DNA from 2 places in the Cupriavidus sp. MP-37 genome. Region 1 is predicted to be linked to the other one. Evidence: riboswitches for the same ligand, from Rfam matches in the RefSeq annotation. Region 1 holds a riboswitch; the other holds the start of a gene.
What was found. A riboswitch is a leader RNA that binds a small molecule or an ion and turns the genes downstream of it on or off. The one in region 1 is predicted to bind glycine.
Positions count from the first base shown of each region.

Region 2: it holds a riboswitch for glycine, as region 1 does, so the genes downstream of both, LIN44_RS21945 (D-amino acid dehydrogenase) here and gcvT (glycine cleavage system aminomethyltransferase GcvT) in region 1, are expected to answer to the same signal.

Region 1 is NZ_CP085344.1:368,521-384,398, forward strand. Features, by position in the region: gene LIN44_RS01695 (tetratricopeptide repeat protein) at 1-265, shown strand, start outside; gene LIN44_RS01700 (cation:proton antiporter) at 432-1,658, shown strand; gene LIN44_RS01705 (YbdK family carboxylate-amine ligase) at 1,658-2,773, shown strand; gene LIN44_RS01710 (alpha/beta hydrolase) at 2,792-3,640, opposite strand; gene LIN44_RS01715 (OsmC family protein) at 3,660-4,133, opposite strand; gene LIN44_RS01720 (MBL fold metallo-hydrolase) at 4,162-4,899, opposite strand; gene LIN44_RS01725 (L-serine ammonia-lyase) at 4,955-6,331, opposite strand; gene gcvP (aminomethyl-transferring glycine dehydrogenase) at 6,424-9,354, opposite strand; gene gcvH (glycine cleavage system protein GcvH) at 9,454-9,834, opposite strand; gene gcvT (glycine cleavage system aminomethyltransferase GcvT) at 9,934-11,073, opposite strand; glycine riboswitch at 11,169-11,293, opposite strand; glycine riboswitch at 11,315-11,402, opposite strand; gene LIN44_RS01745 (glycine zipper 2TM domain-containing protein) at 11,478-11,705, opposite strand; gene LIN44_RS01750 (UvrD-helicase domain-containing protein) at 11,986-14,100, shown strand; gene LIN44_RS01755 (ABC transporter substrate-binding protein) at 14,124-15,260, opposite strand; gene hemN (oxygen-independent coproporphyrinogen III oxidase) at 15,459-15,878, shown strand, end outside.
Region 2 is NZ_CP085345.1:1,194,414-1,210,291, reverse strand. Features, by position in the region: gene LIN44_RS21965 (MFS transporter) at 1-32, opposite strand, end outside; gene LIN44_RS21960 (alpha/beta fold hydrolase) at 37-996, opposite strand; gene LIN44_RS21955 (LysR substrate-binding domain-containing protein) at 1,276-2,205, shown strand; gene LIN44_RS21950 (DUF1484 family protein) at 2,634-2,819, opposite strand; gene LIN44_RS21945 (D-amino acid dehydrogenase) at 3,320-4,630, opposite strand; glycine riboswitch at 4,646-4,764, opposite strand; glycine riboswitch at 4,765-4,863, opposite strand; gene LIN44_RS21940 (TonB-dependent receptor) at 5,075-7,351, shown strand; gene LIN44_RS21935 (sialidase family protein) at 7,356-8,606, shown strand; gene LIN44_RS21930 (hypothetical protein) at 8,603-9,112, shown strand; gene LIN44_RS21925 (DUF3597 domain-containing protein) at 9,154-9,633, opposite strand; gene LIN44_RS21920 (porin) at 9,954-11,045, shown strand; gene LIN44_RS21915 (MBL fold metallo-hydrolase) at 11,084-12,121, shown strand; gene LIN44_RS21910 (tripartite tricarboxylate transporter substrate binding protein) at 12,143-13,132, opposite strand; gene LIN44_RS21905 (tripartite tricarboxylate transporter substrate binding protein) at 13,233-14,213, opposite strand; gene LIN44_RS21900 (GntR family transcriptional regulator) at 14,240-14,989, opposite strand; gene LIN44_RS21895 (amidohydrolase) at 15,095-15,878, shown strand, end outside.

The DNA.
Region 1 (15,878 bases):
CCTGGTGCACAACGCCGCGCACCGCCACGACGCGGCGCTGGCGGACTTCGTCGCGGCCTTCGCCGCGCATGACGACTGGGACGCCGAAGTGTATCTGCGCGCGGTCCAGTCGGCACTCGGGCAGGGCCAGCGCGAAGCCGCGCTCGGCTACTTCGACAAGGCGCGTGCCCGCGGGGCCGCGCAGGGCGCCACACGCACCCTGTACGGGCAGGTCGAGGCAGCATTGAAGGCCACCCGCCCGGTGTGGAAGGTGTGGGGCGTCTGAAACGTCTCCCGCAGCTCGCGAAACGGCTGAAGATGTAAGGTATGTAAAAAACGCCATCCGCAGATGGCGTTTTTTACGTGAAGATGACCGAAATAAGGCGCGCGTTTGGTGCGGTGTCGGACAATCACTGACATGGATTGTGAAGTGCTTACATTACCATGTCGCCATGAATGGACTGAGCCAACTTTTTCCTAGCCTCCCGCTCGCGCCCGGCGGCCTCTTCTGGGTCGGGCTGGCCCTGGTCGGCGCCGGCCTGGCGGGCGAGTTGAGCCGGCGCTGGCTGCGCTGCCCGCGCATCGTCGGCTACGCCGCGGCGGGGCTGTGCGCCGGCATGCTGGGCCGCGGCATCGTCGACGAGAACATGATCAACCAGACCCGTATCCTGATCGATATGGCGCTGGCGCTGGCCTTGTTCGAACTCGGCCACCGGCTGTCGCTGACCTGGCTGCGTGCCAACCGCTGGCTGCTGCTGACCAGTGCCTTTGAAAGCCTGCTGACCTGGGGGCTGGTGGCGGCGGTGCTGCAGTGGATCGGCGCCTCGCCCGGCGTGGCCATCCTGGCCGGCGGCATCGCGGTCAGCACCTCGCCCACCATCGTGCTGCAGCTCAAGAACGAACTGCGCGCCGACGGCCAGGTCACCGAGCGGCTGCTGGCCATGGCCGCGCTCAACAGCATCTACGCCGCCGCCATCGTGCAGGTCGCCACCGGCTGGCTGCATTCGGAATACGGCAACCTGGGCGCGGCGCTGCTGCATCCGCTGTACCTGCTGGTGGGCTCGTGCCTGCTGGCCTGGGTGGTGGGCAAGCTCGGCCATGCCATCTACGACCGCATGTCGGCCGACGACCACTACAGCTTCCTGGTGCTGGTGGGCCTGGTGCTGTTCACGCTGGCGCTGACCCGGGTACTAAAATTGTCGATGCCGCTGACGCTGATGCTCGCCGGCGTGGTGTTCAAGCACCAGGACAACCAGCCGCACGTGTGGCCGCCGCATTTCGGCAGCGCCGGCAGCCTGCTGATCATCGTCATGGTGGTGTCGCTGGGCCTGCCGCTGACGGCGCAGGACTGGGCCGTGGGCGGCGTCTACGCCATCGCGCTGGTGCTGCTGCGCCATGTGGCCAAGCTGGCCGGGGTGGTCTCGCTGGGTTCGTTCTCGGGACTGAGCCTGCGCCAGTGCATGGCGCTGGGGCTGGCACTGGCGCCGATGTCGGGCCTGGCCTACCTGCTGATGCATGACGTCGCGCGCCTCTACCCCGGCACCGGGCAGCCGCTGGCCGCCATCATCCTGTGCGCGCTGGCCATCGAACAACTTTTCGGTCCCGTGATCGCGGCCTGGGCGCTGCGCTACGCAGGCGAAGTCCGCGTCGATATCCGGGCCAATGGAGGAGGGCGCTGATGTCGCTCGAACCGTTCAAGCAATCCGAGGCGCTGACCTTCGGCGTCGAGCTGGAGCTGCAGCTGGTCAACCGGCATGACTATGACCTGGCGCCGTTTGCGCCCGACCTGCTGCGCGCGCTCAAGGGCGCCGAGCATGCCGGCGACATCAAGCCCGAGATCAGCCCGTCGATGATCGAGATCAGCACCGGCATCTGCCACAGCTACCAGCAGGCGCTGCAGGAGCTGACCGTGATGCGCGACCTGATGGTGGCGGCGTCGCACCCGCTGAACCTGGGCATTGCCGGCGGCGGCACGCATCCGTTCCAGCAATGGTCCGACCGCACCATCTCCGATTCGCCGCGCTACCAGTACATCTCCGAACTGTACGGCTACCTGGCCAAGCAGTTCACCGTGTTCGGCCAGCACGTGCACATCGGCTGCCCCAGCGCCGACGAATCGCTGTTCCTGCTCCATGCCATCGGCCGCTATGTGCCGCACTTCGTCGCGCTGGCGGCGTCCTCGCCTTATGTGCAGGGGGTCGATACCGGCTTTGCCTCGGCGCGGCTGAATTCGGTCGCGGCGTTTCCGATGAGCGGGCGCGCGCCGTTCCTGCTGACCTGGGATGCCTTCACCGCGTACTTCGACAAGATGCGCAATACCGGCGTGATCGAAAGCATGAAGGACTTTTACTGGGATATCCGTCCCAAGCCGGAGTTCGGCACCATCGAGGTCCGCGTGATGGACACGCCGCTGACGGTGCAGCGCGCCTGCGATATCGCCGCGTATATCCAGATGCTGGCGCGCTACCTGCTGCTGTCGCGCCCGTTCATGCCGCAGGAAGACGACTACCTGGTGTACACCTTCAACCGCTTCCAGGCGTGCCGCTTCGGGCTGGAAGGCGAATACGTGCACCCCAACGAACTGACCCGCATGCCGATCGCGGACCACATCCTGTCGATCTGCGACGCGCTGGTGCCGCATGCCGAGGCGCTCGGTTCGCTCGAGGCGCTGGCCAATATCCGTGCACTGGCCGAGCGCCGCGACGGCGATGCCCGCTGGCTGCGCCAGGTCGACGCGGAAGCGCGCAGCCAGCGCGAAACCGTGCGCAAGGCCTGCGATCGCTGGGCCACGTAAAGTCGCGTCGGACAGCCGTCAGCGCTGCTGTCGCGGCAGCAGGAAGGCCAGCGCGTCGCGCCACCAGCCCGCGTCGACGTGCGCGGTCCAGTCGTTGTGGCCGGCCCCCTCGATCACCGCCAGCCGCCGCGGTTCGCCCAGCGACGCATGCAGCGCCTCGCCGAAGCGCGCCGGCACGATGGTGTCGCGTTCGGCCACCGCCACCATCACCGGGCGGCCGAAGCCCGCCAGGTTGGCGACGCTGTCGTAGCGGTCGCGCAGCACCCAGCCTGCCGGCAGCCACGGATAGTGGTGCGAGGCCAGGTGGGCCAGCTTGTCCCACGGCGTGATCAGCAGCACGCCGGCAACGCTGTCGCGCTGGCGCGCCGCCGCGGCTGCCGCCACGCCGGCGCCCAGCGATTCCCCGATCAGCAGCAGCGGCCCGTCGAACTGGCGCCGCGCCAGCGCAATCGACTGCTCCGCGTCGGCGACGAAGCTGCGCTCGCCCAGCGTGCCCGCACGCGGCCCGTACCCGGGATACTCGGCCAGGATCACGCGGACGCCCAGCGGCGCCAGCGCGCTGGCGTAATAGTCGCGATGCCCGGCATGTCCGGCGTTGCCGTGGAACACGATGGCGGTGGCGCGCACCGGCCCGCGTGGCTCGGCCACCAGTCCGCGGAAATCCTCCGGATCCGGCCACGCACGCAGCCCGGGCGAGACCATGTCGTCGACCGCGGCGCGTTCGGGGAAATAGAGGAAGTGGTCCTGCAGCATGGCGATTGCGGCTAGCCCCGCCAGGGCCGCTGCCAGCCACCGCCACAGGCGCGGCCGCGCCGTGCGTGGCGGTGCCGAGGGTGCGGTGGCGGCGGCTGGCACGCTGGCGCGCATGGCCGTATGTCCGTGGCGGCTAGGCGCCGGCGTACACCGGTTCGCAGCGCACTTCGGTCCTGACCGAGTTGGCGATAAAGCAGGCCTCGTGCGCGGCGTGGTGCAGCGCGTCGAGCTGGTCGCGCGTGGGTTCGCGCTCGCCGCCGAACGTGACCTGCGGGCGCAGCGTTACCACCGTCATCGCCATGCGCCCGTCGGCGTTCTTTTCCATCACGCCGGTGGCGGCGTCCAGGTAGCGGTCGACCACCAGGCGCTGCTTGGCCGCCAGCGACAGGAACCACAGCATGTGGCAGCTGGACAGCGAAGCGATGAACATTTCTTCCGGGTCGATCGCGCTGGCATCGGACATCGGCAGCGGCACCACGTGCGGCGACGACGAGCCCGGCACTTCGGCGCCGCCATCAAAGCGCAGCAGATGCCGGCGGCTGTAGCGGTTGCCGGCGAAATCCTGGCCGTCTCGTTGCCACAGGACTTCAGCGGTGTAGGTGGACATGCATGGACTCCTAGGGTTGGGAAGGCATTCAGGCGCCGTGCGGCACGCTTTCGCCGTCGCGCAGGCCCAGGCGCTGGTTGGCGGGCACGGCAACATCGATCAGCTTCGGGCGCGGCAGGTTCAGGTTGCGCATCATCTCGACGAACTGCTCGCGCGTGCGGCCGGCGACGCGGCTGTTGTGCGCGCGTTCATGGCCGATGGTGGAGACGGTGCGGCCCTTGTAATCGTGCGCCGGATAGACCAGCGTGTCGTCGGGCAGCGCGAACAGCTTGCGGGTCAGGCTGTCGTACAGCGTGCCGGCGTCGCCGGACTGGAAATCGGTGCGGCCGCAGCCATCGATCAGCAGCGCGTCGCCGGTGAAGATGCGGCGCACGATGCCGTCGGCGGTGCTTTCTTCCCACAGGTAGCTCATGCTGCCGGCGGTGTGCCCGGGCGTATGGATGGCGCGCAGCACCTGCTTGCCGAAGGCGATGGTGTCGCCGTCGATCAGCTGCTTGTGCGCGGGCTTGATGTCGCAGCCGGACGGCGCCGCGGTATGCGCGCCGGTCTGCAAGGCCAGGTGGCCGGCCGAGGTGATGTGGTCGGCATGGGCGTGGGTTTCGATCACCCACGCCAGGCGCGCGCCGGTTTCTTGCAGCAGTTTCAGGTCGCGCTCGAGCTGGTGGTCGACCGGATCGATCAGCAGCGCGTCCCCGGTGGCGGCGTCGATCAGCAGGTAGGTGAAGGTGGACGAGGTCTCGTCAAAGAGTTGGTGGAAGGTCTGCATGGCCGTCCTCTTGTTGTTTGGCCGGGGAACGCCGCCATGATACGCCGCACCGGCGCTAGCACTCCACGATATTCACCGCCAGCCCGCCGCGTGCCGTTTCCTTGTACTTGGTCTTCATGTCGGCGCCGGTTTCGCGCATGGTCTTGATCACCGAGTCGAGCGACACGTAATGCGTGCCGTCGCCGCGCAGCGCCATGCGCGCCGCGTTGACCGCCTTGACCGACGCCATCGCGTTGCGCTCGATGCACGGGATCTGCACCAGCCCGCCGACCGGGTCGCAGGTCAGCCCCAGGTTGTGCTCCATGCCGATCTCGGCGGCGTTCTCCACCTGTGCCGGGCTGCCGCCGGTGACCGCTGCGAGTGCGCCGGCCGCCATCGAGCAGGCTACGCCGACTTCGCCCTGGCAGCCGACCTCGGCGCCGGAGATCGACGCGTTGAGCTTGTACAGCAGCCCGATCGCGCCGGCAGTGAGCAGGAAGTCGACCACGCCCGCGCGGTTGGCGCCCGGCACGAAGCGGTCGTAGTAGTGCAGCACCGCGGGAATGATGCCGGCCGCGCCGTTGGTCGGCGCCGTGACCACGCGCCCGCCGGCGGCGTTTTCTTCATTGACGGCGATGGCGTACAGGTTGACCCAGTCCATCACCGAGAGCGGGTCCGACAGCGTGCGTTCGGCGCGTTCGGTCAGGCTGCGGTACAGCTCGGGCGCGCGCCGCTTCACCTTGAACGGGCCCGGCAGCTCGCCGTCGGTGCGGCAGCCGCGCGCCACGCAGGCCTGCATCACGTCCCAGATGTGCAGCAGGCCGTTGACGACCTCTTCCTCGCTGCGCCAGGTCAGCTCGTTTTCGAGCATCAGCCGGGCGATGCTCTTGCCGCTGGCGCCGGCCATCCCGAGCAGTTCCTTGCCGCTGCGGAACGGGTGCGGCAACTGCTGCGCGGCCTTGAGCACCTGCGTATTGGGCGCGCCGGCAGTGACCACGAAGCCGCCGCCGACCGACAGGTAGCGCGCCTCGCGCAGCGTCGCGCCGCCGCCATCGAAGGCGTGGAACTTCATGCCGTTGGGATGCTCGGCCATGGCCTCGCGCCGGTAGAAGGCGATGTGCTCCTTCCCGATGAAGGGCACCATATGGCGTCCCAGCAGCGACAGCTCGCGCGTCTTGCGCAGCGCCGCCAGGCGCGTGTCGATGGAATCGGGATCGATGGTGTCGGGCGCCTCGCCCATCAGGCCCAGGATCACGCCCTTGTCGGTGCCGTGGCCCTTGCCGGTGGCGCCGAGCGAGCCATACAGCTCCACCCGCACGCTGGCGACTTGCGGCAGCAGCCCGTCGCGCTCCAGCCCCTGCGCGAACATCAGCGCCGCGCGCATCGGGCCCACGGTGTGCGAGCTCGACGGGCCGATGCCCACCTTGAACAGATCGAATACGCTGACTGCCACGGACCGCCTCCAGATTGATGCCGGACCAGGCCGGCGGGCGCCGCGTTGCGCGGCGCCCTGAGTACAGCTTAGCTTGTGGGCGGGGTGACGGCTCAGTCCACCACGTAGTCGCTGACCGGCACGCAGGCGCAGAACAGGTTGCGGTCGCCGTACACGTTGTCGGCGCGGCCGACCGGCGGCCAGTACTTCTGCGTGCGCAGCGAGGCCACCGGGTAGGCGGCTTCCTCGCGCGTGTACTGGTGGGGCCACTCGTTGGCGGTGACCACCGCGGCGGTGTGCGGGGCGTGCTTGAGCGGATTGTCGTCGCGGTCGAAGGTGCCGTCCGCAACCCGGCCGATTTCCTGGCGGATCGCAATCATCGCGTCGATGAAGCGGTCCAGCTCATGCAGCGCTTCGGACTCGGTCGGCTCGATCATCAGGGTGCCCGGCACCGGGAAGCTCATGGTCGGTGCGTGGAAGCCGTAGTCCATCAGGCGCTTGGCCACGTCTTCGTTGCTGATGCCGGTTTCCTTCTGCAGCGGGCGCAGGTCCAGGATGCATTCGTGCGCGACCAGACCGTGCTGGCCGGTGTACAGCACCGGGTAGTACGGCGCCAGGCGCTTGGCAACGTAGTTGGCGGCCAGGATCGCGTTTTCGGTCGCGGCGGTGAGGCCGGCCGAGCCCATCATCGCGATATACATCCACGAGATCGGCAGGATGCTGGCCGAGCCGAACGGTGCCGCCGACACGCCGCCGATGCCGCGCTCGTCGCGGCGATAGCCGACGCTGTCCTGGTTGGGCAGGAAGTCCGCCAGGTGTGCGCCGACCGCAACCGGACCCACGCCCGGGCCGCCGCCGCCGTGCGGGATGCAGAAGGTCTTGTGCAGGTTCAGGTGCGACACGTCGCCGCCGAACTGCCCGGGCGCGGCGGTGCCGACCATCGCGTTCATGTTGGCGCCGTCGACGTAGACCTGCCCGCCGTGCTTGTGCACGATTTCGCAGATCTGCTGCACGCCCTGCTCGAATACGCCGTGCGTGGACGGGTAGGTGATCATGATCGCGGCCAGGTTCTGGCTGTGCTGCTCGGCCTTCCTGGCCAAGTCTTCCAGGTCGACGTTGCCGTTCTCGTCGCAGGCCACCACCACCACCTTCATGCCGGCCATCTGCGCCGATGCCGGGTTGGTGCCGTGCGCCGACGACGGGATCAGGCAGATGTCGCGGTGGCTCTCGCCGCGGCTGGCGTGGTAGGCGTGGATGATCAGCAGGCCCGCGTATTCGCCCTGCGAGCCGGCGTTGGGCTGCAGGCTGACCGCGGCGTAGCCGGTGGCGGCGCACAGCATGGCCTCGAGCTGGTCGATCATCTCGCGGTAGCCCACGGTCTGGTCCAGCGGCGCGAACGGGTGGATCTGGCTGAACTCGGGCCAGGTCACCGGGATCATCTCGCTGGTCGCGTTCAGCTTCATCGTGCACGAACCCAGCGGGATCATGGTGCGGTCCAGCGCCAGGTCCTTGTCGGCCAGCATGCGCAGGTAGCGCAGCATCTCGTGCTCGGCGTGGTGCGTGTTGAACACCGGGTGCGTCAGGTAGGCGCTGGTGCGCGCCAGCGCGGGCGGGAAGGCGTCCTGCGCGGCGGCCTCGAGCTTGTCGAAGTCGACCTCGGCGGGCAGCGGCTTGCCTTGCGTGAAGATCTCCCACAGTGCGACCACGTCGGCGCGGGTGGCGGTCTCGTCCAGCGAGATGCCGACGCGGGTGGCGCCGGCATGGCGCAGGTTGATGCCGCGCGCGGTGGCGGCGGCATGGATCGCGTCGGTGTTGAAGCCGGTTTCCAGCGTCAGCGTGTCGAAGAAGCTGGCATTGGTGCGCGCAAAGCCCAGCGCCTGCAGGCCGGCGGCCAACGTCGCGGTCAGGCGATGCACGCGCTGCGCGATGCGCTTCAGGCCTTGCGGGCCATGGTAGACCGCGTACATCGACGCCATCACCGCCAGCAGCACCTGCGCGGTACAGATGTTGGAGGTCGCCTTCTCGCGGCGGATATGCTGCTCGCGCGTCTGCAGCGCCAGGCGGTAGGCCTGGTTGCCCTGCGCGTCGATGGTCACGCCGACCAGCCGGCCGGGCATCGAGCGCTTGAACGCATCCTTCACCGCCATGTAGCCGGCGTGCGGGCCGCCAAAGCCCAGCGGCACGCCGAAGCGCTGCGAGTTGCCCACCGCCACGTCGGCGCCCCATTCGCCGGGAGCGGCGATCAGCGTCAGCGCCAGCAGGTCGGCGGCCGCCACCACCAGGCCGCCGGCGGCGTGCACGGCGTCGGCGATGGCGCGGTAGTCGTTGATGTCGCCGTTCACGCCCGGGTATTGCAGCAGCACGCCGAACGCGCCCGCGGCAGCGGCGTCGGCGGCGGGGCCGACCTTGACCTCGATGCCCAGCGGCAGCGCGCGCGTGCGTACCACTTCCAGCGTCTGCGGCAGCACGTCGTCGGCGACGAAGAAGATATTGGAGTCGTGCTTGTTCACGCGCTGCAGCAGCGTCATCGCTTCGGCGGCGGCGGTGCCTTCGTCCAGCATCGACGCGTTGGCGATATCCAGCCCGGTCAGGTCGGTGACCATCTGCTGGAAGTTCAGCATCGCTTCCAGGCGGCCCTGCGAGATCTCGGGCTGGTACGGCGTATAGGCGGTGTACCAGGCGGGGTTCTCGAAGATATTGCGCAGGATGACGCCGGGCGTGATGGTGTTGAAGTAGCCCTGGCCGATAAAGCTCTTCAGGACCTTGTTCTTGCCCGCCAGCGCGCGCAGCTTTGCCAGCGCGGCCTCTTCGCTGAGCGGCTCGGTGAACTCGCCCATCGGCATGCCGTCGCGGCGGCGGATGGCGGCGGGGATGACGGCGTCGATCAGCGCGGCGCGGCTGTCATAGCCGAGCACCTTCAGCATGTGCTGCTGTTCGGGGGTATCGGGGCCGATATGGCGGGCGGCGAAGGCGTCGCGCGCCTCCAGTTCGGCCAGCGTGGGCCGGTTTGCTTGGGCGGCTTTCATGGGCAGCGGGGCGTTCATGGGCAAGAACCTCGTGGTGGGCGCCGGCGGCAGGTGGTCAGCCGTGCCGCGGCGCCGCGAATGCGGTGTGCCGGTCCCTGGCGCGGGACCGGCGGGCGATCAGGCGCCGACGCTGGCCTTGTAGGCGTCGGCCGACATCAGGCCGTTGACGTCGTCGCCGTTGGCCGGCTTGAGCTTGAACAGCCACGCGTCGAAGGCGTTGGCGTTGACGCTTTCCGGCGCCGCGGTGGCGGCTTCGTTGACGGCGATGACTTCGCCGGCCACCGGTGCGTAGATGTCGGACGCGGCCTTCACCGATTCCACCACCGCCAGCGCGTCGCCGGCACCGACCGACTTGCCCACTTCGGGCAGTTCCAGGAAGACGATGTCGCCCAGCGCGTCCTGGGCATGGTCGGTGATGCCGATGGTGAGCGTGCCGTCGGCTTCGACGCGCACCCACTCATGCGACTCGGTGTACTTGAGGTCAGCGGGGAAATTCATGAAGGTTCTCCGGATTCAGATCTGTTTCTTGTTGGGTGATGCCTGCCCGGCAACGCTGCCGGCAGGCGAGGGCGACCGTTGGGTGAGCGGGGCTTGCCCTTAGCTCACGAGTGCCTTGCCATGACGCACAAACGGCAGTTTAACCACAGTCGCGTTGAGTTTGCGGTCGCGGATCTCCACCTGCACGGTGTCGCCTACGTTCACGCCCCGGGGCAGGCGCGCGAACGCAATCGATTGCGACAGCGAGGGGCTGAAGGTGCCGCTGGTGATTTCACCGTCACCGGCGGGGGTGATGACCTTCTGGTGGGCGCGCAGCACGCCGCCCGCTTTTCCTTCCGTCGGACGCAGGATCAGGCCGAGGAACTGCTGGCGTTGCCCGTTGGCGGCCAGCGCCGCCTTGCCGGTGAAGTCGCGCTCGCTCTGCAGGTCGACGGTCCAGGCCAGGCCCGCGTCCAGCGGCGAGACCTTGATATCCATGTCCTGCCCGTACAGGTTCATGCCGGCTTCCAGGCGCAGCGTGTCGCGCGCGCCCAGGCCCGCCGGGCGCACGCCGGCGGCATTCAGTTTCTCCCACAGGCCGGCGACGCTGGCGGCGGGCACCACCAGTTCGAAGCCGTCTTCGCCGGTGTAGCCGGTGCGCGCCACCATCACTTCGCCGAGGGCGGGGTCCTGCACTACCACGGCGTTGAACGGCTTGAGCGTGTCGGAAGGCTGGGTCGACGGGAAGGTGCTCCACACCTTGGCGCGGGCGTTGGGGCCCTGCACCGCGACGATGGCCAGCGGCTGCACGCCCGCGGGCGCGACATCTTCACGGCGCGGCGTGATGGTCACGCCGCTGCCGGTGGCGTCGTTGCGGGCGCGGATCCAGTCGATATCGCCCACCGCGGTGCTGGCATTGACCACCAGGCGGAAACGGTCCTCGGCGAAGAAATAGACGATCAGGTCGTCGATGACGCCGCCGTTCTCGTCGAGCATGCAGGAATAGAGCGCCTTGCCGGGGGTCTGCAGCTTGTCGACGTTGTTGGCCAGCAGGCCGCGCAGGAAGCTGCGGGTATTGGCGCCGGCGAGATCGACCACGCACATGTGCGAGACGTCGAACATGCCGGCATCGTTGCGCACGGCATGGTGCTCTTCGATCTGCGAGCCATAGTTGACCGGCATGTCCCAGCCGCCGAAGTCGACCATGCGGGCGCCGAGGGCGCGGTGGATAGCGTTGAGGGGCGTGGCCTGGAGCGTCATGGAATCCTCGGGGGCAGTCTCGGTTGGCGAAAACAAAAAAGGGTCATCCGCCGCAACGATCGCTACGCCGATATGGCAAGCAATCCGCTGCGGCGGATGACCCCTCTGTCCTCGATACCTGAGAGATTACGAGGCGGATCCAATCGATCCCAGCCTCGCGCGCCCCTTCGGTGGACACGCTCGCCACGAATGGCGGGTGCCGCTCTCCAGAGTGCGGCATGCATCGTGTGCATGTTGCATGCCGATCCGACCGGTCCGTGGTGCCTGAGAGTTTTCGGGTGATACCCCTTCGGCGGCGCAGGCGATGCGCGCTCTCCCGGTCGGATGCGCGCAATGTACGGGAGGCCCCGGCCTTTGTCAAACCACGGCAGGGGCCCGCCGTACCCGACGCTGCGCGGCCGGGCTTACTTCTTCTTGTCGTCGGTGACGACGTTGCCGATCACGCCGCCCACGGCCGCGCCGCCCAGCGTACCCAGCGCGCTGCCGTCGGTCAGGATGGCGCCGCCCACCGCGCCGGCACCGGCACCGATGGCGGTATTACGTTGTTTCGGGGTCATGTCCGCGCAACCGGCAAAGGCCGCGACCGTCATGCCGATCAGGGTCACCTTGGTCAAACTTTGCAGGGTTTTCATTGTTGGCTCCGATGTGATGATCTGTGCATGCCCGCGCGGCCCGGCGGACCGGGGGACACACTGGTTAGAGTGTCGCGTTATGCCATTGGCTCCGGTCTTTACGAAGTGTTACGCCAGTGACACAGCCAGGCCGGCGCGCGCGGCGTGCGCTGACTGACCAGCCGTGGCGCGCGTGTTAACATCGGCAGCTTTGCCGCGGTCCGTTGCCCGGTTGCCGGCAACTCCCGCCGTTCCCCGTCGATTCCGCCGCTGCCCCCAAACGCCCGCTCCGCCTCCCCGCATGACCCATGGCCTGAACCCCGCCCAATCCGAAGCCGTCCGCTACCTCGACGGGCCTTGCCTGGTGCTGGCCGGCGCGGGCTCCGGCAAGACCCGGGTGATCACGCAGAAGATCGCGCATCTGATCGAGGACAAGGGCTTCGAGCCGCGCCATATCGCCGCCGTCACATTTACCAACAAGGCGGCCAAGGAGATGCAGGAGCGCATCGCCAAGCTGATGGAGGGCAAGACCACGCGCGAGGGCAAGCGCATTCCGCTCAGGCAGCTGACGGTCTGCACCTTCCACTCGCTGGGCGTGCAGATCCTGCGCATGGAAGCCGAGCACGTCGGCCTGAAGCCGCAGTTCTCGATCATGGATTCGGACGACTGCTTCGGCCTGATCCAGGAGCAGCTGGGCACCACCGACAAGAAGCTGATCCGCGGCGTGCAAAGCACGATCTCGCTGTGGAAGAACGGCATGGTCGACCCCGAGGCCGCGATCGCGCAGGCCGCCAACGCAGACGAGCACCAGGCCGCGCTGGTCTACCGCAACTACGTCGCCACGCTGAACGCGTACCAGGCGGTGGATTTCGACGACCTGATCCGCCTGCCGGCAGAGCTGTTCGCGCGCGATGAAGCGGTCCGGCTCAAGTGGCAGAACCGCCTGCGCTACTTCCTGGTCGACGAATACCAGGACACCAACGCCTGCCAGTACCAGCTGCTCAAGCTGCTGGCGGGCGGCTCGCACCTGCGCGCGCCGGCCTTCACCGCGGTGGGCGACGACGACCAGGCCATCTACGGCTGGCGCGGCGCCACGCTCGACAACCTGCGCGGGCTGCAGACCGATTTCCCGGACCTGAAGGTGATCAAGCTGGAGCAGAACTACCGCTCCACCGTGCGCATCCTGGAAGCGGCCAACGCCGTCATCGCCAACAATCCCAAGCTGTTCGACAAGAAGCTGTGGAGCGAGCACGGCATGGGCGACCCCATCGCCATCCATCCGATGAACGACGAGGAGCACGAGGCCGAGTCGGTGGTGTTCCGCCTGTCGGCGCACAAGTTCGAGCGCCGCGCGCAGTTCCGCGACTACGCCATCCTGTACCGCGGCAACCACCAGGCCAGGCTGTTCGAGCAGATCTTGCGGCGCGAGCGCATCCCGTATGTGCTGTCCGGCGGCCAGAGCTTCTTCGACAAGGCCGAGATCAAGGACATCTGCGCCTACCTGCGCCTGATCGCCAATCCCGACGACGATCCCGCCTTTATCCGCGCCATCACCACGCCGCGCCGCGGCGTCGGCAACACCACGCTGGAAGTGCTGGGCACCTTCGCCGGCCAGGCCAAGGTGTCGCTGTTCGAGGCGGCGATGATGGGCGGCATCGAGGGCAAGCTGCAGCCGCGCCAGCTGGAACCGCTGCGCGTGTTCTGCGAATCGATGGTGCGGCTGGCCGACCGCGCGGCCAAGGACCCGGCCACCGAGGTCCTCGACGACCTGATGGCCGGCATCCACTACGAGGCCTACCTGTACGACAGCTTCGACGAACGGCAGGCGCAGTCGCGCTGGACCAATACCCTGGAATTCCTCGACTGGCTCAAGCGCAAGGGCACCAAGCCCGAGGGCGCGGACGGCGGGGAAGCCACCGGCTTCGACACCGCCGACGGCTTCGGCAGCGAAGGCAAGAACCTGCTGGAACTGACCCAGACCGTGGCGCTGATGAGCATGCTGGAAGGCCGCGAGGAAGACCCCGACGCGGTGCGGCTGTCGACGCTGCATGCGTCCAAGGGGCTGGAATATCCGCATGTGTTCCTGGTCGGCGTGGAAGAAGGCATCCTGCCCCACTGCCGCGAGGACGAGGACATGAGCGACGAAAAGATCGAGGAAGAGCGGCGCCTGATGTACGTGGGCATTACGCGCGCGCAGCGCAGCCTGCATGTCAGCTGGTGCAAGAAGCGCAAGCGCGCGCGCGAGACCTATTCGTGCCAGCCGTCCCGCTTTATCGGCGAGATGAAGCTGGAAGAGGCGCCCGCGCCGGTCGACGCGACCCCGGCGATGAGCCCCAAGGACCGCCTTGGCGCGCTCAAGGCGCTGCTCGGCAACGGTGGTAATGGTGGTAATGGCGGCAAGGCGGCCGCCGGCTGAGCCGCCGCGGCGCTATCGCATCGCTAGCGTGCGCCCGACACCGCCAGCGTGACGTACTGCGAGCCGCGCTGCCCGCGGCTGAAGTCGAGCGTGAAGTCGCCCACGTCGACGCGCCCCTGCAGCACGCGCCGCAGTTCCGCCGGCCCGCCCGTGCGCACGCCCTGCAGCGCCCGCGCCAGCCACGCGGCGCCGATATAACCGGCCAGCGTCGCCGGCGACGGCGGCTCGTCCAGGTACTGCTTCATGCGCGCCACGTGTTCCTTTACCACCCGCAACGTGGCTTGCTGCGGGCCCGGCGCCACCTGGGTCAGCAACATGCCGCCGGCGTAGCCGCGGCCCAGGATCTCGCGCGCGGCATTGGCACTGACGGACGACAGCCCCACCAGGAACCCGTACCACCCCTGCGCCGCCAGCGCCCGGCCCAGTTCGGCATAGGCCAGGGTGTCGCCGGCGACGATCACCGCGCCCGGACGCGTTGCGGCAATGCGCCGCGCCGCCGCTTCGCCGGTGCCTTCCAGCAGCACGGCGCGGGTGCCCGTCTGCGCCTCCAGCCGGGCCAGCGACGACACCGCAAAATCCGGCGCCACGGCCAGCGCGATGTGCGTCAGCCCGTAGCCGCGCAACTGTTGCGCGGCGGCGTCCAGTTCGGCCTGATAGTCGGCCCGGGTGAACCAGACGTTGTCGGCGGCCAGCGCCAGCCCCGACAGCGGCGCGACGATCTGCATGCCGCGCCGGGCCAGCTCGGACGATGACGCCAGCACCGGCAGCAGCCGGTCGCCGGGGCCGAACAGCAGCCCGGCATGCTCGGTGTCGGCCAGCGCCACCGCCTGCGCCAGCGCGCGGCGCGGATCCGGGTCCGCATCGCGCACCACGTGCTGGATCCGCACCGGACCGCCGGCGGCATTGGCGGCGTCGAACATGACCTTGGCCCCGGCGAGGTAGTCGCGGGCCAGGTCGGACTGCGCGCCGTTGCGGTCGACCAGATGCCCGACCACCACCGTGCGCGGCGCCTGCGCCAGGGTGGGAAGCACCGGCACGGCGGGCAGCGCCAGCGCCATGCCGGTGGCGGCAAGCAACCGGCGCCGGCAGACGTCTGCCGGCGGCTGGCCGCGCAGCGGTGGGTACGGCGCGGGCGTGGTGGATCGGCGGGAAAGCGACATGGCTGGGGATCAGGACGGATCGCGCGCGGGCGCGGTGGCGCGCAGCGTACCCGGCCTCCATGACGCCAATGTGACGTACGCGCGCGTGTCGGTAGGAAGCGAAGGCAGTGGCTCAGGCCCGCGCTTGACGGCGGTCAAGCTGCGGGCGCCGGCCCGGTCCTACGATGACGTGTCGCACACCCATTCCCCCGCGCCCCCATGAACCCGTCTGCCATGACTTCCCCCGCGCTCGACCGCCGCGCGCTCTCCGATTTCCGCGCGCTGGCCGGCCGCATCGACGGCAACGGTCCGCGCTATACCTCGTACCCGACCGCCGACCGCTTCCACACCGGTCCCGACCTGTCGCTGTACCACGACGCGCTCGACGCGTGCCGTGCCGACGCGTCGGCGCCGCTGTCGCTATACCTGCATATCCCGTTCTGCGAGAACATCTGCTACTACTGCGGCTGCAACAAGATCATTACCCGCGACCACGGCCGCAGCGCGCGCTACGTCAGCTACCTGGGCCGCGAGATGGCGCTGGTCGCCGGGCGGCTGGGCGCGCGCCGGCAGGTAATCCAGTCGCACTGGGGCGGCGGCACGCCGACCTTCCTCAACCCGGAGGAAATGCGGCGCGTG
Region 2 (15,878 bases), on a different replicon from region 1:
ATCCAGGCCCGTTTTGCGGAAATCTGCGTCATAGCTTTACGCCTCCTTCTCAACTGGTCGGTTTTCGTAGGCCGTCAGCCATTGATATACCACGTCGAAAATTTCGCTGCTGTTACGTTCGATCATCAGGCTATGCCCATTGCCTTCGATGCCGATATCTGGAAGCCACAAATGGGTTGCGCCAACATATTGGGCCACGGCTTCATCAACGCTTCTTGGATGTCTTGGATCGTCGCTGCCGGTAACCACGAGGCTTCTAATACGTCGGATCCGATCCGGCGATAAGACCTGCGGCGAACAACCACCAATGTTGAATCGTTCGTTCAATATTCTCGGGCTTTCCGGCACGATTGTTTTCTCATAAGCGTCAATGGCTTCGAGTGGGAAGTGCTTGCTGTTGGCCCAGTAGCGCCGGATGAATTCGCTGGAGAAATACACTGGCGCTGTTTCTGAATGATAAACAGGGTGGCCCAGATCTTCGCGGGCAGATAGTGCTTCAAATTCGAGGGGATCGGACGGCAGCACAGGAAGCAGATTGCCGGGGGGGCCGGGCGCAATACCCAAGATCGCACAAACGCTGTTGGGCCGTCTATCCGCCACAGCCCACGCCACGGTCCCTCCAGCGCTATGGGCAACCAAGGTCGCTGGCCCGATCTGATCCAACAAGTCGACGAGCGCAGTGATGACGGCATTCATCGACATGGTCGCAAAGTCATGGGGCGGTGGCGACCGGCCATGGCCCGGCCAGTCTACGACATAGGCCGTATATCCACTTTGAACAAAAAGGGAGGCCCAGCCCGGACGGCCGTCGGGCGTATGGCTATAGCACAAGCCGGTATGACCACCGCCGTGAATCAAGACGACAGGCGGGTGCTCTGACGCGCCGGACAATGGTGCCCAACGCTCCACATACATAGGGTGAGCGCTCGAACTCACATGAAATGAGGCACGAGCGTGACTGACGCTTTGCAGCACATTGTCTCCTTTATAATCCATTCGTTCCCCAATCTTTCGCGGGGGACAGACTTGGGATTAGTATCGCTGCCCGCCACTGAACGGGCCATTGCCAAATGTCGACGCCTCTCGTGCCGAAACGAGAACACCGATGGATTCGTGCCTGTGGTGTGGATGGGTGCAGTTGCTGATTCGCTTTCGCTGCGCAGCGCCGCCTGAGAGAAGAGAAAAGACCTTGCGCGAAAAGATGAGGGGCGTTATAGCGATCTCTACGGCGCTTCGGACGTGGGCGAGCCGGGGTTGCGATTAGGGAAAGCAGGAATGCCACAGACTATCAAGCAGCTTGATTTGACCTCGCTTCGACTGTTCAGAGCCGTGCAGGCGGAAGGCGGGGTCGTGCGGGCAGCGACAGCCGAGCATATCGCGCCTTCAGCAATAAGCCGGCGCATCTCGGAGCTGGAGAGTACCCTGGGTACCAAGCTTCTGTTTCGCGACTCGTCAGGGACGCGACTGACGCGCGCGGGCGAGGTCGTGCTGGCCTATGCGATGAAAATTGATGTCGATCTGCAGCGTATGATTGCGGAGATAACGCACGTTGACTCCAGCGTCTACGGAACCGTTCGCGTGCTCGCCAACCTCTCTTCGATGGTCCAGTTCGTTCCTCGAGATCTTGTGGCGCTGGAGGAGAAGTACCCCGACGTCGTAGTCAGTTTCGAGGAGCGACTGAGCGCCGGGATCATTCGCGGTGTTAGCGATGACGTTGCGGATGTCGGCATTACGCACATCGTTCATGAAGGATGCAAACTTTCGACTGTTCCTTATCGCCGGGAAGTATTCGCGCTGGTCGTAGCATCCGGACACCCATTGGCGAACAGTGAGGCGATCCGCTTTAGCGAGACACTCGGCTACGTCCACATTGGATTCCCGGAAGGGAGTGCGCTCGGACAAATTCTTGCAATGAAGGCGGGCGAACTCGGCCGCTTGCTAACATACCGTATTCGCGTTTCGAGCTTCGATTCGGCTTGCAGCCTAGTGGCAGCAAAGGCAGGCATCTGCATCATGCCAACGAGAGTAGCTGAGGTATATCGTTCGAGCTTACAGTTGAGAATCATTCCATTGTCAGATGACTGGGCGGCGCGCCATCTGATGCTTGTTTTCAAACGATATGACTCACTTTCCCTGCAGGCAAGAGCGTTTGTCGATTTTCTGAGCGCCAGAAGCAATGCCGATGACGATTCGCGCGACGATTAATTGAGACTGCCTTGATCTCGACCCATCTGTGTAGGCACCAGCGGTGCATCGACGACAACTGACACGCTGCAGATGGGCGCACAGATTCCAGTCGGCAGCGGAAGGATCCTGGCCTCTGCGGTTTCTTCACCGGTACGTAGCGATGTCATGGCGGACTTTCGGCGCCATGGACTTGCCGATGGTTATGACTATGCCCTGTCGAAGCGAACGGACGTGTACGCTGTGACGGTGTTCGACAAGGTTAGCGGAGAGGGCAGTGGCACCAGCTTTGCACGGGGTATGCGCCACAAATTTTAGGCTCTTCGACGAACTCCGGGGCTGGCAAAGTTGCTCCAATGTGCCTCTGCGCCGACGGCAAGCTCGAGATCGCGGAGCGGAACCCAAGGCGAGGTGTGATAGCACAGACCCACCATCACACCCCCCAACCGCTATTGCAACCGCTCTCGCTCAACCATCAGCCCATCAATCTGCATCTTCACCATGCCAAGCAGGCAAAGCGCGCTGAAGCAGCCCTCCGAGCTTTCGCTTTCATGATCCAGAAGTACAAGTACCCCTTCAATTCCTGCGCGAACCTGCTGCAGGCATTCGTTGGTCATTTCATCGATCGTTGCCATTGATTCCCCACTAGTGAAAGCGCGCCACTCATTTCCACATGAGGGCGGCGGGCCAGACAGCGAGGGTGGAAAGACCGGTCTAAGGTGGGGAACCGGTCAGCCTTGCGGCTGCCTCGCCCGGCCCGCCAGGGAGCCAGCTTGGTTCGTGCGAACACACAGGCGTTGCCCGTTACAAGCGCAACGCCTGTCCACCTTAAACATCCGGGCTTTCCACACCCGATCATCGGTGGTCCGATGACGCCACCAGTATTTCCTGTTGGTAGCGGGGAATCGATGAGAGATGTCGCATTTCCAGGGGCGCGCGAAGTTTGGATCCGGGCAACGGATTCAGAAATCGCTGACTCTTGAAATGCGCATGCGGGCTCTAATGCCCTACCGTCATTCCCGCGAAGGCGGGAACCCAGCGTCGTTAAAAGTCACTGGGTCCCCGCTTTCGCGGGGACGACAGTCACTTTACTGAACGGCATCAGCGTGCGGGCTTAGCCCTTTCCCTCCGAAGTTCAGGCTCGCGCCGGCGTCAGCGCAGCGCCTGTCACCATCGCCGGGGCACTCCCCATTGCCTGGTCCACCACCCCCGCCACCATATCCGCCGTCACCGCCGACAAGGTCCACCCCAGGTGCCCGTGGCCGGTGTTGTAGAAGATGCAGGCCGCGCGCCCGCGTCCCACGCGCGGCAGCATGTCCGGCATCATCGGCCGCAGTCCGGCCCATGGCACCACGCTGCGCGTGCTGACGCCGGGGAAGCACTGATGCACCCAGTCCACCAGTGGGCGGATGCGGTCGGCGCGGATGTCGCGGTTGGTGCCGTTGAACTCGGCGGTGCCGGCAACGCGGAAGCGGTCGTCGCCCAGGCGGCTGGTGACCAGCTTGGTTTCGTCGTCGAGCAGGCTGACCACCGGTGCCGCGGCGCGGCTGGCGTCGTCGGTCAGGTTGACCGTGATCGAATAGCCCTTGACCGGATAGATGTTGACGCGGTCGCCCAGCCCGGCGGCCAGTGCGCGGCTGGCGGTGCCGGCGCAGATCACGGCGCCGTCGAAGGTGGCACTGGTGCTGTCGTTGCCGTCCTGCACGGTGATGGTGGCGCGCCGGCCGTCGGTCTTGACCGCGCGCACGTCCTGGCCGTAGAGGCAGCGCACGCCCAGGCGCGCAATGGCGGCGGCCAGGCCGCTGGTGAACTTGTGGATGTCGCCGGTCGAATCGCTCTCGGTGAAGTAGCCGCCGTAGTAGGAGCCCGCCAGCGTCGGCTCGATCGCGCGCATTTCCTGCGGCGTCACCGCGCGCCGCTCCAGGCCGCCTTGCGCCAGCAGCGCCGAGACCCGGCTGGCATGCTCGAAGCCGGCGCGGTCGCGGTAGATGTGTAGGATGCCGGCGCGCTTCAGGTCGAAGTCGATGCCTTCCTGCGCCGCCCACGCAAACAGGTGCTCGCGCGCGGCGATGGCAAGGCGTGCGGTTTCGATGGTATTGCGGCGGTAGTTGGGAATCGACGCGATGAACTCGGCGAACCACGACAGCTTGTGCCAGCTGGGCCGGGGATTGACCAGCAGCGGCGCATCGTTGCGCAGCATCCATTTGATGCCCTTGACGAGGGTGGACCAGTGGGTCCAGACCTCGGCGTTGGAGGCGGAGAGCTGCCCCCCGTTGGCGAACGAGGTCTCCATGGCGGCATAGCGGTGCCGTTCGAACAGCGTGACGGAGAAGCCGCGCCGGGCCAGCGCGTAGGCCGTGGTGACACCAGTGATACCACCGCCGATGACAGCGATTGTCTTCATGATCTGCAGGATCCAGGAACGTCGAAGGGTAGGAGTCCGCACGCAACATGCGTGAAGGACGCCCCCTCTGTTCTGGACCTGAGAGATTCGCGACGCCTGGCAGCGGGGCGGGGCGCGCTTGCTCCTTCGGTATGCCGGGCGGACGATGGCGTCCGGCATTCTTCAGAGTGCACTGACGGGTGATGCCGGTCCTTTTGCCTGAGAGTTTCCGGGGCGGTTGCTCCTTCGGCGCCGTGCGCGGCGGGCGCCGCGACAGTCTCTCCCTGCATCACGCTGGCTGGAGGCCAGTCGGGGCAATGTAGTGACAAGGCCGGGTATTGGGTATGCGGGTTAACGCGGATATCCCCGGCGGCCCGCGTCGCTATGTCGCATCGGCGCGGATCGCCTCGGCCCATAAAATGTCAGCGCTCGCTATGCTGGAGGTGCGGGAGGTGCGCCTGATGCTACGCAGCACAGCGAGCCAAAAAGACGACAACAAGGTTTCCAGTGAAGAAAAATCGCATTGCGCTGGCCGTTTCGACAGTGCTGATGGGCCCCGCCGTGGCCGCCGCCCAGGCGGTGGAGGCGCCCGCGCCGCTGCAGGAGGTGGTGGTATCGGCCAGCACCGAACGCGGCGACACGCCGGCGATCCCGCCCAACACGCCGTCGCCGGCCTATGGCATCCGCAGCACGCGCATGGCTGACTTCAACGTGGTCAATACGGAAGACGCACTGAAGTACGCGCCCAACCTCGCCGTGCGCAAGCGCTTTATCGGCGATATGAATTCGATCATCTCGGTGCGCAGCACCAGTTCGCGCCAGTCGGCGCGCGGGCTGGTCTATGCGGACGGGCTGCTGCTGTCCAACCTGCTGGGCTCGGACTTCAGCTTCCCGCCGCGCTGGTCGCTGGTCAATGCCGCCGAGATCGAGCGCATGGACGTGCTGTACGGCCCGTATTCGGCGCTGTATCCGGGCAATTCGCTGGGCGCGACGGTGCTGATCACCACGCGCACGCCGGAGAAGTTCGAGGGCGATGCCAGCGTGCAGTGGTTCACCCAGCGCTTCAACCTGTACGGCACCCACGATAACTTCAACGGGGTGCATGCCAACGCCTATGTGGGCGACCGCGTTGGTGCGTTCTCGTGGCTGGTCAGCGTCGACCGGCAGGACAGCAAGAGCCAGCCGCTGAGCTTCTATACCGCGTCGCGCTCGACGCGGCCTGCGGGCGCGGCGGACACGCCGGTTTCCGGCGCCTATTTCGACCAGGACCAGAGCGGGCGCGACCGCGTGGTGATGGGCGTGAACAGCGAGGGCGTCACGCACACGGTACAGGACCAGCTCAAGCTCAAGCTTGGCTATGACATCACCAGCACGCTGCAGGCGCAGTTCACCGCCGCATACTGGCAGCAGGACCGCTCCAACACCACCGGCAGTTATCTGCGCGATGCCAGCGGCAATGTGGTCTCGGGCGGACCGGTGAACATCGGCGGCTACCAGTACGTGATTCCCGCCAACGCCTTTGCGCCCGGCAATGGCGAGGATGCGCGCTGGCTCTACGGCCTGTCGCTGCGCACGCGCAACCAGACCGGGTGGAACTTCTCCGGTGTGGCGTCGCTGTTCGATGTCAGCAAGGACGTGAGCCGCAGCGCCAACTCCGTCGGCAACGGACCGGGCACGGTCACCTATGGCGACGGCACCGGCTGGCGCACGCTCGACCTGAAGGCCGACTACCGCCCGCAGCGCCTGCAGGGCGGGCACTGGGTCACGTTCGGCTACCACTATGACAACTACCGGCTGAGCAACACCACCTACAACACCTCGGACTGGCGCGCGGCCACCATCACCGCGTTCAACAATGCCTTCACCGGCAAGACCGAGACCCAGGCGCTCTACGCGCAGGACGCCTGGTACTTCGCCGAGGACTGGAAGCTGATCCCCGGCTTGCGCTACGAGCACTGGCGCGCCTATGATGGCAGCCGCAGCCAGCCTGGCGTGCAGGTCGGCTATCCGGTGCGCAGCGAGTCCAACTGGTCGCCCAAGCTGGCGCTGGAGAAGGCGTTCGGGCAGGACTGGCTGGGCCGGCTGTCGCTGGGCCAGGCCTATCGCTACCCCACCGTCAGCGAGCTGTTCCAGGGGCGCATCACCGGCACGGCGCTGATCAACAACGACCCGAACCTGCGTCCGGAGCGCTCCTTCTCGAAGGACCTGACCTTCGAGCGCACGGTGGAGGCGTCGAGTTTCCGGGTCTCGCTGTACGAGGACGATATCCGCGATGCGCTGGTCAGCCAGACCAACACCACGGTATTTCCCACCGTCACCAGTTTCCAGAACGTCGACCGGGTGCGCACGCGTGGTATCGAGCTCGCCTATGACGGCCGCGACGTGCTGGTGCGCGGCTTCGACCTGTCGGCCAGCGGCGCCTACAACCATTCGAAGACGCTGGAGAACGCCAACAATCCGGCCTCGGTGGGCAAGTATTTCTACCGCATCCCGAAGTGGCGCGCCAACCTGGCCGGCACCTATCGCTTCACGCCGGCGTGGGCCGGCACGCTGGCGATGACCTATTCGGGCCGGCAGTACAATACGCTCGACAATTCCGATACCAACCCCGACACCTTCGGCGGCACCAGCAGCTTCCTGACCTTCGACGTCAAGGTGACCTACAAGCCGGCGCGCAATGTGCGGCTCGGGCTTGGCATCGACAACCTCACCGACCAGCGCTATTTCGTCTATCACCCGTACCCGGGGCGGACGTTCTACGCCGAGGCGAAACTTTCCTTCTGAGCACGTGAACACGCTGACTTCCACCATGCCAGGCGCCCGCTCCGCTGTCCGCGGCATCGTTGCCGGGCTGATCGCCTTTGCCGCGCTGGCGGCCGCCAGCGCAACCGCACAGACGCACGGCGGCCATGCCGGCCATGGTGGCCAGGCCAAGGCCGCGAAGATGAGCGAACTGGGCACCGGCGCCGCCTTCGACCGCGACGGCAAGCTGTGGATTGCCTACAAGGACGGTCCCCATGTCGCCGTGCGCGCGTCGACCGACTACGGCCGCAGCTTCGGCCCGGCGCGGCATGTCAACGGCACGCCGGAGCCGGTCGCCGCCGATCATGAAAGCCGCCCCAAGGTGGCCACCGGACCCGACGGGCAGGTCTACGTCACCTGGACCCAGCCGCTGCCCAAGCCTTGGACCGGCTTTATCCGCTTTGCGCGCTCCACCGACGGCGGCCAGACCTTTGCCGAGCCGCTGACGGTGCATGCCAACCGCGACCAGATCGCGCACCGCTTCGACGCGATCGCGGTGGACCCCGCCGGGCGGGTCTTCGTCAGCTGGATCGACAAGCGCGACGTGGCCGCGGCCGAGGCGCGCAAGCAGCCGTATGCCGGCGCCGCGATCTACTACGCCGTGTCGGCCGATCATGGCAAGACCTTCCAGGGCGACTACAAGATCGCCGACCAGTCGTGCGAATGCTGCCGCATCGCGCTGTCGCCCACGCCGGATGGCCGGATGCTGGCGCTGTGGCGCCATGTGTTCCCGCCCAACGCGCGCGACCACGCCCTGGCGCTGCTGGGCGCCGACGGCAAGGCCACGCCGATGCAGCGCGCCACCTTCGACGACTGGCGCATCGACGCGTGCCCGCACCACGGCCCCGGCGCTTCGGTGGCGCCCGACGGCACCGTGCACATGGTCTGGTTCAGCGTGCGCGCGGGCAAGCCGACGGTGTCGGTGGGGCGCTGGCGCGACGGCAAGCTGCAGGCGCAACGCCCGCTCGATGACGCGCGCGCGCAGCATGCCGATATCGTCGCGCTGAACGACAACGACATCGCGGTGGTGTGGAAATCGTTCGACGGCCAGCAGACGCGGCTCTCCGCCATGCTGTCGCACGATGGCGGCAAGACCTGGCAAACGCGCAAGCTGGCTGGCACGGAACGCGACTCCGACCAGCCGCACCTGCTGCAGCACGCCGGCCGCGCCTACGTGCTGTGGCGCACCGAGGCCGAGGGCTTCCAGGTCTTCGGGCTCGGGCAGGAGGGCGCATGATGCGATCGCGCCGCCAACTGTTCGCCGCCGCCGTTTCAGCCGCGCTTACCGCATGCGCGCTGATGCTCGGCAACGCCAATGCCGCCGACCGCGTCGCGATGTTCGAATCCGCCAACGCCGCGCGCATCGCCGCCAGCCAGCAGGGCAAGCCCTTCGTGCTGGTGGTGTGGTCGCTGGATTGCGTCTATTGCAAGCGCAACTTCGACGCCCTCGGCAAGCTGCGTGCGAAGCATCCCGGGCTGCGCGTGGTCACGCTGGCCACGGACAGCGCCGACGCCTTGCCCCAGGTGCAACAGGTGCTCGGTCGCGTCGGGCTGACGCGCAATGCGTGGGTGTTCGGGCACGAGCCGCAGGAGCGGCTGCGCTATGCGGTCGACCCGGAGTGGATGGGCGAAATGCCGCGCACCTACTTCTATCGCGCCGACGGCCAGCGGCAGGGCGTGTCCGGCGTGATCAGCGAAGGCGACTGGGCCCGGCACCTGCGCTGGGCCGGCATCGCGGGCTGAGATTGCTGCGGCGCCAGCCCGGCGCCGCATTCCCCATTACCTCAGGACAGTTCCTTCGGCAGCTTGCCGCCGTTGGCGGCCAGTTCCTGCATCAGGCGCTTGTGCAGCCAGACGTTCATCGCCGCGGAATCGTTCATGTCGCCGCTGTAGTGCAGCTCGCGCGCGAGTTCCTTGCGGTGTTCCAGGCTGCTGTCGATCCCAAGCGCCTTCATCGTATCGACGATGGACGTGCGCCAGTTCAGCGTCTGCCCGCTCTGCTGCACCATCCGGTCCATGATGGCCTCGACATCCACGCCCGACAGCGGCGTGGCTTGTGCGCCGCCGGTCGGCGCACCGGTCGTGCCCTGGACGTTGCCCGCGGGCGCCGCGCCGGTGCCGGCGGTTGGCGCAGTGCCGGCCGGCGCGCCCGCGGAAGTGGGCGACCCGGCGGCGGGCGGGGTGCTGGTGGTGGTCGCGGTGGTGGTGGCCGCGGGCTTGTCCTTGCCCAGCAGCTTGTTGAGGATGTCCTTGAAGATGCTCATGGCCGGCTCCTGAATGGTGGATCGGGGCAGCAAGCCCTTGCAGGTTCCGGGCCACCGTTGCGGCGCGTTGTCGCGGCGCGGGTAGCACGCGCCGTTTGTAAATGGTGCGTGTATCGGCACCGGCTTCCACGCTGTGCCCGCTGTCCTCCCCTACGGCATGCCTTGCCTTGTTCCCGGATTGGTAGTTTCCCCACTCTGCCGGCATCGCCAGCGGCGATATGATTCGCGCCTGTTGGTTCAATAAAGAAACAGATGTTCAAATATGAACGCGCAGCAACGAGGCCAATTCGTTTGCTGTGGCCGGGCAAGGAGGCGTCATCGTGAAGTTCCGGAAATTTGCGCCCGCACTCGCGGCAGCGCTGCCACTGGCGGCGGCAGCGCAGTCGGTGACGCTCTACGGCGTCATCGATACGGGGGTGGAATACCTGAACCATGTCGGCCCGGCGGGTCATACCCTGGTGCGCCAGCCGTCGCTGGCGGCGACCGTGCCGTCACGCTGGGGCTTGCGCGGCAGCGAGGATCTCGGCAACGGGCTGAAGAGCGTGTTCGTGCTGGAATCGGGGTTTGCGCCTGACTCGGGCGTTTCTAACCAGGGCGCGCGCCTGTTCGGGCGCCAGGCCTTCGTCGGGCTGAGCGGCCCATGGGGACAGGTCGGGTTCGGGCGCCAGTACACCATGCTGTTCTGGGCCCGGCTGGATACCGACATCCTCACCTCCAACGTCTATGGCGTGGGCTCGATCGACAGCTATATCCCCAACACGCGCGCCGACAACGCGCTGTCGTACAAGGGCAAGTTCGGCGGGGTCACCGTCGGCGCGACATACAGCCTGGGCCGCGATGCCGTCAATGCCGGCCCCGGACCGGCCGGCACCAACTGCGCGGGCGAGAACTCGGCGGACGCAAGGGCCTGCCGCGAATGGTCCGCCATGCTGATGTACGAAACCGGCTGGTGGGGCGTGAGCGCTGCCTATGATTCGCTGCGCGGCGGCCCGGGCGCGTTTGGCGGCCTGAGCCGCAGCAGCCTGAAGGACGATCGCCTCTCGCTGGGCGGCTACATGCTGCTGCAGCGGACCAAGCTGGGCCTGGGCCTGCTGTCGCGCAACAACCAGGCGAGCGCCACGCCGCGCAGCGATCTGTGGTTCGCGGGCGCCTCGCATGACTTCACGCCCGCGTTCAACCTTGCCGGCGAACTCTATTACCTGCGCTACCGGCACAGCGCGAACCGCGCCTGGCTTGGCGCGCTCCGCGCCACCTATGCGTTCTCGAAGCGCACCTCGCTCTATGCCACCGCGGGCTATATCGACAATCGCGGCCAGTCGGCGCTGTCGGTCAGCGGCGGCAGTCCCGGCGGAAATCCCACGCCAGGGGGCAACCAGGCCGGCGTCATGCTTGGCATCAAGCAGATCTTCTGAGCCGTTGCGGCCATTTCATGTCTTGAAGAGGTAGAACGATGAAACCCTCCCACCTGCTGTCGATGCTGACCGGCATCGTCCTGATCTTCGCGTCAGCGCTCTCGGCCGCCGCGCCCGCCACGGCGCCGGTGGTGGGCACGCCCCCAGCCCCGCCGGGCCGCACGGGCGGTACCGAGCCCGCCGACCATTTCCGCGTGACGCTGCTGGGCACCGGCACGCCGGTGCCGTCGCCAACCCGCGCCGGCTACAGCACGCTGGTCGAAGCCGGAGGCCAGAAGCTGGTCTTCGATTTTGGCCGCAACGTATCGGTGCGCCTGTGGCAGCTGCGGATTCCGCTGGGCAGCGTCGATGCGCATTTCCTCACGCACTTCCATTCCGACCACCTGGTGGGCCTGCCCGACCTGTGGCTGACCGGCTGGCTGCGGCCGCCCTATGGCCGCCGCGACCGGCCCATGGCGCTGTATGGCCCGGCGGGCACGCGCGCGCTGGCGGATGGCCTGCGCCAGGCCTTTGCCGCCGATATCGCGATCCGGCACAAGGACGAAGGCAGCGCGCTTACCGGCATCACCATCGATGCGCATGACGTGGCGCCGGGCATCGTCTATGAGAAGGGCGGGGTGCGCGTGACCGCGTTCGAGAACGATCACGGCGACAACATCCGCCCGTCATATGGCTACCGCATCGACTATCGTGGCCGTTCGGTGGTGCTGTCGGGCGATACCCGCTTCAGTCCCGCCGTGGTGGCGCAGGCCCGGAACGCGGACGTGCTGGTGCATTGCGTCACGCTGATCCCGGACACGCTGCTGGCGTCCAATCCCGCGTACCGCGCCATCTACGACCATCTGTCCTCGCCCGAGGATGCCGCGCGGGTGTTCCAGGCCGCCGCGCCGAAGCTGGCCGTGTTCAGCCACATCGGCCTGAACGGCGATGCCACGGTGGGGCAGATCGTCGAGCGGGTCCGCAAGACCTACGCCGGTGAAGTTCTGGTTGGCGAAGACCTGACCCGTGTGGAAATCAGCCTGGATGGCCGCGCCGGCACCTCGGGCGGCATCGCGGTGTGGCAGGAAAAGCCCTGAGCCACGAGCGGACCGATACGCTCAGTCCGGCTTGATACCGGCCCGCGCAATGATCGGCTTCCAGCGCTGCTGCTCCTGCGCGATGAAGCGCGAGAATTCCGCCGGCGTGCCGCCCACCACGATGGCCGCGTCCGCGCTCAGGCGCTCGACCGAGCTCTGGCTCTTCACGGCTTTCATGGTGGCGTCGGCCAGCTTGTCGGCGGCAGGCTGGGGCAGTGATGCCGGCGCCAGCAGGCCATACCACTGCGTCATCTCGAAGCCGGGATAGCCTTGCTCCGCCACCGTCGGCACGTCCGGCAACTGCGCGATGCGCTGGGTCGTGCCGGTGGCGATGCAGCGCACCTTGCCGGCCTTGATGAACTGAAGGATTGCGGGCGCGCCGACCGCGGCGGCTTCCAGCCGGCCGGACAGCAGGTCGGTGATCTGCGGGCCGCTGCCGCGGTACGGCACGTGGGTAATGAAGGTGCCGGTGGCGGCCTTCAGGTATTCAAAGGCCAGGTGGCCGGCGCTGCCGTTGCCGGCTGAACCATAGTTGAGCTTGCCGGGCTTGCTCTTGGCGAGCGCCACGAATTCTTTCAGGTTCTTCGCGGGCACGTCGGGATGGACCACGTACAGGCTCGGCACCTTGGACAGCAGCGAGATCGCGCGGAAGTCCTTGACCGGGTCGTACGGCAGCTTCGCGAAGATGAAGGGGTTGACCGCGAGCGTGCCGATATGGCCGAGGATCAGCGTGTGGTTGTCGTCGGCGCGCGCGACTTCGCCCATCGCGATATTGCCGGCGGCCCCCGGCTTGTTCTCGACGAATACGGACACGCCGAGCAGCTTGGTCAGCTCCGCCGCGGTCGAGCGCGCAACGATCTCGGAACTGCCGCCCGGCGCGAACGGCACCACCAGCCGGATCGGCTTGGCCGGCCAGGCCTGCGCGCGGGCGAGGGTGGGCGCCAGCGCGCACGCGCCGAGCGCTGCGCCGGCCTTGAGCAGTTGGCGGCGAAAGGGGTTGGCTGCGGTCATGCTTGTCTCCTGGAATTGCGGTAGCCCCGCCGTGGCGCGGCTGGGGCGATGGGGAAGATAGGCTCTCGATAGGGGTGATAGGGGCGCGGGGTTTGAGTTGTTATTCGGGTTTGATGTTGCCGTCGCGGATGACCCTGGCCCATAGCCGCGCCTGCCCGTCGATGAACTGTCGCGCTTGCGCCGGCGGTGCCGCCACCACCTCGCCACCCAGCTCGGCCACGCGTTGCCGGATCTGTGCACTGGTCATGACCTTCTGCAGCGCGTCGGCAAGCTTCGCGACGATCGGCTCCGGTGTCGCGGCGGGGACGAACGCCGCGTTCCATTCGTAGACCTCGTAGCTGGCCACGCCGGCTTCCTGCATGGTCGGCACGGCCGGGAGCGCCGTGGTGCGCGACAGGCTGGTCACCGCCAGCGGCTTGAGCTTGCCGGCCTGGATGTGCTGCAGGCTCGAGGCCACGTTGGCGAAGAACAGCGGCACCTGGCCGGCGATGACATCGGTCATGGCTGGGCCGCCGCCCTTGTAGGGCACGTGCAGAAGGTCGACGCCGGCGCGCTGCTCGAACAGGACCCCGGCCAGATGCTGCGCCGAGCCGTTGCCCGAGGAGGCAAAGGCCACCGAGCCCGGCTTCTGCCGGGCCATGGCCACGACATCGCTGACCTTGCCCGCCGGAAAGCTGGCGGTGGCCACCAGCACGTTGGGATAGCGCGCCAGTACGCCGAGCGGCCGGAACGCCTTGTCCGGATCGTAGGGCAGGCGCGGATAGAGGCTCGGATTCACGGCATAGGACGACGCATCGACCATCAACGTGTAGCCGTCGGGCGCCGCCTTGGCGACATAGGCGGCGCCGATCTGCCCGCCCGCACCGGGCCGGTTCTCGACCACCACGGTCTGTCCCAGTTCGCGCCCGAGCGCCGGCGCGATCAACCGCGCCATCAGGTCTGCGCCGCCACCCGGCGGGTACGTCACCACGATGGTGAGGGGACGTGCCGGCCAGCTTGCGGCGGGATCGGCCGCCTGCGCGGGCGTGGTCATGGCGATCAGCGCCGTTGCTGTGGCGGCGAACGCGTGGCGAGCGTGCATGGGTCGGTCTCCTCGGTGCCGGTCCGTCAGCGGACGTCGGCGGTATAGCGGAAGGCGAAGGCGTCGCCGCGCGTCAGCCGGTATTCGATGCAATGCCCGGCCAGGTCGAAGGCGTGCCGGGTCACGACCGCGCACGGATGCGCATCGGGCAGCGCCAGCAACCCGGCCTCGTCCGCCGCGAGCGTGCGGAAGGTCACCTCGTCGACGGCGCGATGGACCGTGACGCCGCAGGCGCTGCCCAGCAGCGGATAGAGCAGGTCGCCCCACTGCGCCGGTGGCAGCTGCTGCAGGGCTTCGCAGCGCGGCAGCGGCAGCCAGATCGATTCCAGCAATCGTGGCGTCTCGTCCAGCCAGCGGCGGCGCGAGATCGCCAGCCCGCGCGCGCCGCTGTCCAGTCCGAAGCGGGCGGCCATGGCCTTGTCCAGCCGGACGGCGCGGCACGACAGGATTTCCGAGCGGGGCACCACGGGCGCGCCATCGGCGCTGCCGAAGCGGAAAAACCGCATCAGGCTGGCGCCGCTCAGTCCCTTGCGCACAAAGGTGCCCTTGCCCTGCACGCGCTCGAGCAGGCCTTGCTGGACCAGCACGGCGATGGCCTGGCGGATGGTGCCCAGCGCAATGCCGAATTCCTTGGCCAGCGCCCCTTCGGCCGGGATGGCACTGCCCGGCGTCCAGGCGCCGGAAACGATCCTGGCCTGCAGTGCAGCCGCGATCTGGCCGTAGCGGCTCAGCCCCGCGGCAGCGGTGGTGGTCTGGTGCAGCGCGTTGTCTGGCATGCCGGAGCCGTGCTAAATTGATCGAATGCTGATGTCCTCTAGAGGACTAGAATACTGACGCGGGTCTGGACGCCATATCCGGATATACCCGCCCCACGGAGGCTGATGATGAGTAGGCGCGCTGTGCCGCTGGTGGATACCCACTTCCATGTCTTCTCTGCCGGTGTTGCCGCGCCTTCGGCCCGCTACCGGCCGGCTTATGCCGCCGGCCTGGACGACTGGCAGGCAACGCTGGGCGCGCTCGGCGGTTTGGGAGACCTGTATGGGGTGGTGGTGCAGACGAGTTTTCTGGGCACCGACAACTCAGCGCTGCTGGCCGCGCTGCAGGCCCGGCCCGAACGGCTGCGCGGCGTGGCGGTGGTCGAGCCATCGGTGACGGACCCGCAGCTGGACACGCTGCAGGCGGCCGGTGTGCGCGGCATCCGCCTCAACCTGTACGGCGATCCGGACTGGCAGCGCATCGCCACCGCGCCGTGGCGCGGGCTGTTCCGCAGGATCGACGCGCTGGGCTGGCATGTCGAGCTCCATACCCGCAACGGCGATGGCGGCATGGTGCTGGCGCGGCTTGACGCGGCGCTTGGCGATGCCGGCACACCGGTGGTGCTGGATCACTTCGGCCGCCCTGGTACTGCGGGGACTGCAGATGCCATCTTCGAGGTCGCCACGGCCGTGTGCGCGCGCCGCCCGGTGTGGGTGAAAATCAGTGCGCCATACCGGTTGCCAACGCCTGACGACTGGCCCGCGCTGGCGCAGGCATGGCGCGACACCGTCGGCGATGACCGGCTGCTGTGGGGCAGCGACTGGCCCTGGACCAACCACGAGGCGCCGCTCCGGCTGGATGAGTGCCGCCGCCTTGTGGCGTGGCAGGCGGACTCAGACGTGGCTTTGT